One region of the Paenibacillus sp. PvR133 genome, then DNA from elsewhere that is predicted to be linked to it. Evidence: predicted binding sites of a transcription regulator. Region 1 holds the regulator's gene; the other holds the start of a gene.

Region 1 (2,206 bases):
TTGCTCCACTTCGGCGATCGTCTCAGACATGTGCGTATGCAGTGGCAAGTCCAGATCATGCGCAGCTTGTACGAATTTTTCAATAAACGCAGGTGGACATGTGTATGGCGCGTGCGGAGACATCATCGTTGTAATACGCCCGTCTGCTTTACCATGCCAGTTACGCGCAAAAGTCACGGCCTCAGCCAGCTTGATTCGCTGTTCTTCTTCCGAGCAAAGTCCAATTGCTCCACGCATCAGACTTGCACGAATACCTGACTCTTCAGCTACACGAGCCACCTCATCCATATGATCGTACATATCCAGGAAGGTCGTTGTTCCACCTTTCAGCATTTCCAGCACAGACAAGGACGTACCCCAGTACACGTCCGTAGATGTATACTTGGCTTCCATAGGCCACATTTTCTCCTGAAGCCATACTTGAAGTGCCAAGTCATCTCCATGCCCACGCAGCAGAGACATCGCCGCATGACCATGAGTATTAATCAGACCAGGTAAAAACAATAGCCCCTTACCATCGATCGCTTCCGTCTCTTCCTCACCCGCAGGCAAAGTTTCGCCAATATAAGTAATACGGCTATCCTCCACAATCATAAAACCATGGACTACCCCAGCTTCTGATCCATTTACGGCAAAAGAGCCGTTTTTAATCATCCATTTATTCACTGTCATATTGTGTTTCTTCCTTTCCGTCCTCCAAATAATAAGCGAGGCTAAGCAAATCAGTTGTAAAGTCTGTGGCATGAATCCGAATGTTGGCCGGTGCCTTGAGAGTAGTCGGTGCAAAGTTCAGGATCGCTCCAATTCCGCTCTCAATAAGCCTGTCAGCCACGTGCTGTGCTTCAAAATCAGGTACGGTAATAATCCCGATTCGAATGTTTTTTTCTTTCACAGTCGCTTCCAGTTCATCCATCGGTTGAACGACCAATGTATTGATCTTGGTCCCTACCTTATCCGGAAACGCATCAAATACTGCGACAATCTTCATATTGTCTTTTAAATAAGCGTTATAATTCGAAAGGGCTTGCCCCAGATTACCCGCACCGACCAATACGACATTAATTTGCTGGTCGATTTTCAGGATATGGCGTATTTTCTCAATTAGATAAGAAACATCATAACCGATACCCTTCCGACCAAAATCTCCAAAATAGGCGAGATCTTTACGGATTTGGGCCGGGTTCAAATCTAGCCTCTGTCCCAACTCTTGAGAAGAGACCGTAGCCACCTCCCGTTTGTGAAGTGCATTCAGATAACGTAAATATACGGGTAACCTCCGTACGACAGCCTCTGAAATTTTATCTGATTTCATACTTGCTCCCCCTAATTGTAACGAACATACTTAGTGTCCGTCCGTTATGCCTCTGTCTCCGGGGCGGATTGGAGCCATTCGGCGATGCGGGGCACCATTTGCTCCGATGGCATATGCTCCATTTTTGGTCCCGGTAACGAGTACAAAAAGTGCTTTCCGTAATAGGATTCGATCACACGCGTATCGTAAACGATAACGACCCCGTGGTCGCTCGCTGTACGTACTAACCGACCAAATCCCTGTTTGAAGCGAATGACCGCTTGTGGTACAGACAGCTTCATAAATGGATTCTTCTTCTGCTGCTGAAGCAGCTCGCTTTTTGCCTCCAGCAACGGGTGATTCGGCGGTTGAAACGGCAAGCGAACAATGGCCAGACAAGTCAGAGCCTTTCCTGGAATATCGACGCCTTCCCAGAAGCTGCTGGTTCCCAGCAATACAGAAGCTTTGGCTTCCTGAAAACGGCGGGTTAGCTTGCTGCGACTCCCACTGTCCACACCTTGTCCCAGCACAGTAATTTCGCTGGATGCTAAGGCCTCTTTGAGCGGCTCATACACTTGCCGGAGCATCCGATAGGAAGTAAACAGAACGAGCATTCTCCCCCGCGTCGCCTGAGCAGTCGCTCCTAGAGAGCTAACGAGCATATCTACAAAGTGTGCATCTCCTACACTGCCCTTCACGCTTGGGAAATCCCGTGGAATGACCAGCAACACCTGATCCCTGTAATTAAAGGGTGACGGGAGCTGCGAAGTCATCAGCCGCTCTTGATCTGCGGCCTCCTGCAAGCCGAGCTGATCGATCATGTACTGAAACGACTTATCTACCGATAAGGTAGCAGACGTCAGAATAATGCTTCTTTTTTTGTCAAAAAACATTTCTTTCAACTGGCGGCTCACA
Region 2 (2,206 bases), 900 kb from region 1:
GTAGTCAGTGTAGTCGGTACCGTGTATGACGAGTTCCTCACCGAATTGACGATTAATGGTGAGCCCGCTGAATTTGGAAGTGACGGCAGCTTTAACAAGCGGTTGCTTATCAACGAAGGTGAAAATCAAATTACGGTGACGGCCAAGGATCTTGCCGAAAACGAAACAAGTGTTACGCGCTCGGTGTATGTCGATACAGCTCTGCCGAAGCTTGAAAACATTAGCCCTGCTGAGGATGTGCGTATTACTCCAGGGCAGCCGGTACGAGTATCCTTTGACAGTGCATCCGGTTTGGAGGCGTCCTTCCATGTGGAGCTGCCTTTCAACCTGTCCACTTTGGGCCGCAACGATATTCCATTAAATGAAACTTCGTCAGGCCACTATGAAGGTACTTATTTCACTTCATCTTCTCTGAACCTGGAGGGCGGAGTCATCGTGATCCGGGTAAGGGATGCAGCGGGAAATGAAGTGGAGACGGAGGCACCGGGAAGATTGTATGTAACCAATGGTGGAGGACAGAACCCTGATCCGAATCCATCCAATGAGAAGCCGGTAGCCATTATTCAGGCTAATGAATCAGCTAAGAAGAACAAAAATGTACAATTTAACGCCAAAGCTTCCCGTGATGTAGACGGTGAGATCGTTAGTTACAGCTGGAATTTTGGCGATGGCGATACGGCGGTCGGTTCCAAGGTGAAGCATAAATTCACCACAGCTGGAACGTATACCGTAGAGCTAACGGTAACGGATAATGACGGCGCAAGTGGTAAGACTGTGCATACGATCACGATCCGTTAACAGCCAGTAGGAAAGGAAATGCTTCTTTTAGAATAACAATGAAGGCCCACAGCAAGCCACGGTTTATAGAGGCTGCTGTGGGCCATTTTTAAATTGTCGAACCGTTCAAGAAGCGGTACAATGAGTAGAACTCTATAAAGTGAATCGTTTCACAATAGAGGATTTTGCAAAAATCCAATAAGCGATTTTCAATAAACGATATATAGATCGAAATGGTCTAGTTCGTCTATATATTGCACTTTGGAGCGACTGGAATCGAATTTTGCAAAATCCTGAATAATATTTTTTTAGCAGGAGAGGATCCTATTGATTCATTTGCAAAAAGAAAGCGGACGTATCCGTCTAGAGCTGGATGCCTATTTTATGGGGGAAGATATCATTGTACTCATTTCAGGCGGTGATCAGCCTCATTTGGGAACGATTACAGCAGGGGCCAGACTCGAGCCGATTCAAACTGTGCAATTGCAAAATCACAAGGAGTTTTATATTACCGAAGAAATTGCAGTTCGCTTGCGAAAAGAGTTTGCAGGCAATTTTGCCATTTGCTGCGGGGCACATTTAGATCATGCAACCAAGGACGAAATCCGAGTGCTGACAGATATGGCTATACAACTGGGAAAAGAGCTCATTGGAGAACTCAAGCAAGCACGCTAGTAGCATACCTTTTTAAGTGAACTCCCGAAAGAGCAGATTGCGATATGGGTACTTACTAAAGGGATACTTAAATAGCAATGCAAAGCCATCATCCTCAATTTGTACGGATTTCAGCGCAGAGGATGGAATCAAACTACGGATCATGACATGAACTGCACGCTGGTCTTGTCTGTTGATCGCTTTGGCAAAGGCAGAAGCAAAACATGGATTGCGTGCCAATTCGCGATACAGCGGAAAAACGGCTTTTGCAATGGCGCGATGAACTCTCGGCTCAAACGTAAACTGCACAGTCCCCGGTGGAATCGTCGTTCCATTCGTATAATAGAGCATCGGTGGCTGAGCTAAAAAGGAAATAAAGTAGCCGATGCCATTCGTGCCTAAGCCTTGTTTGGCGGCAAATGGCGCTACTGAGCAGAGAAGGGATTTCATCCGATCCAAGTTGCCCTGAACGACAGCTCGTGACCATTGAACTGCAAACGCACGTCGAGTTGCAATAGCTTTGTAAAAGGGCAGCATGGCAGCGGATATTTTCCTAAGTGTGTCTGCATTTAAACGTTTGTGAGGCGAGCCCTTTCTGCGGGATGTTGCACGATATAGCATAGCTCCGACCTCCTTGGTAGGATGCTCTCATGGAGCGCAATTGATCTGTAACAGGTAAAATACTGTATGCCCGGTTACCTCAAAAAGTGATAATATCGCTAGGTTTCTTCTTTTTAACGTTCTAATTTAAAAATTCGAAATAAGTACTGTCCTG

Evidence for each region. The regulator Rex, encoded in region 1, represses fermentation and respiration genes when NADH is low (regulators of the CRP and FNR family bind a similar motif). The targets are predictions, from matches to a motif close to TTGTGAAATATTTCACAA.
Region 2: lpdD (prenylated flavin chaperone LpdD) is a predicted target of Rex. The motif match lies at 936-953, and genes of this name have one in related genera.

Annotation. Positions count from the first base shown of each region.
Region 1 is NZ_JAFIBS010000001.1:4,680,852-4,683,057, forward strand. It holds gene JOE49_RS20445 (amidohydrolase) at 1-672, opposite strand, end outside; gene JOE49_RS20450 (redox-sensing transcriptional repressor Rex) at 659-1,312, opposite strand; gene dinG (ATP-dependent DNA helicase DinG) at 1,357-2,206, opposite strand, start outside.
Region 2 is NZ_JAFIBS010000001.1:5,584,019-5,586,224, reverse strand. It holds gene JOE49_RS24435 (S8 family serine peptidase) at 1-798, shown strand, start outside; gene lpdD (prenylated flavin chaperone LpdD) at 1,105-1,452, shown strand; gene JOE49_RS24425 (hypothetical protein) at 1,465-2,052, opposite strand.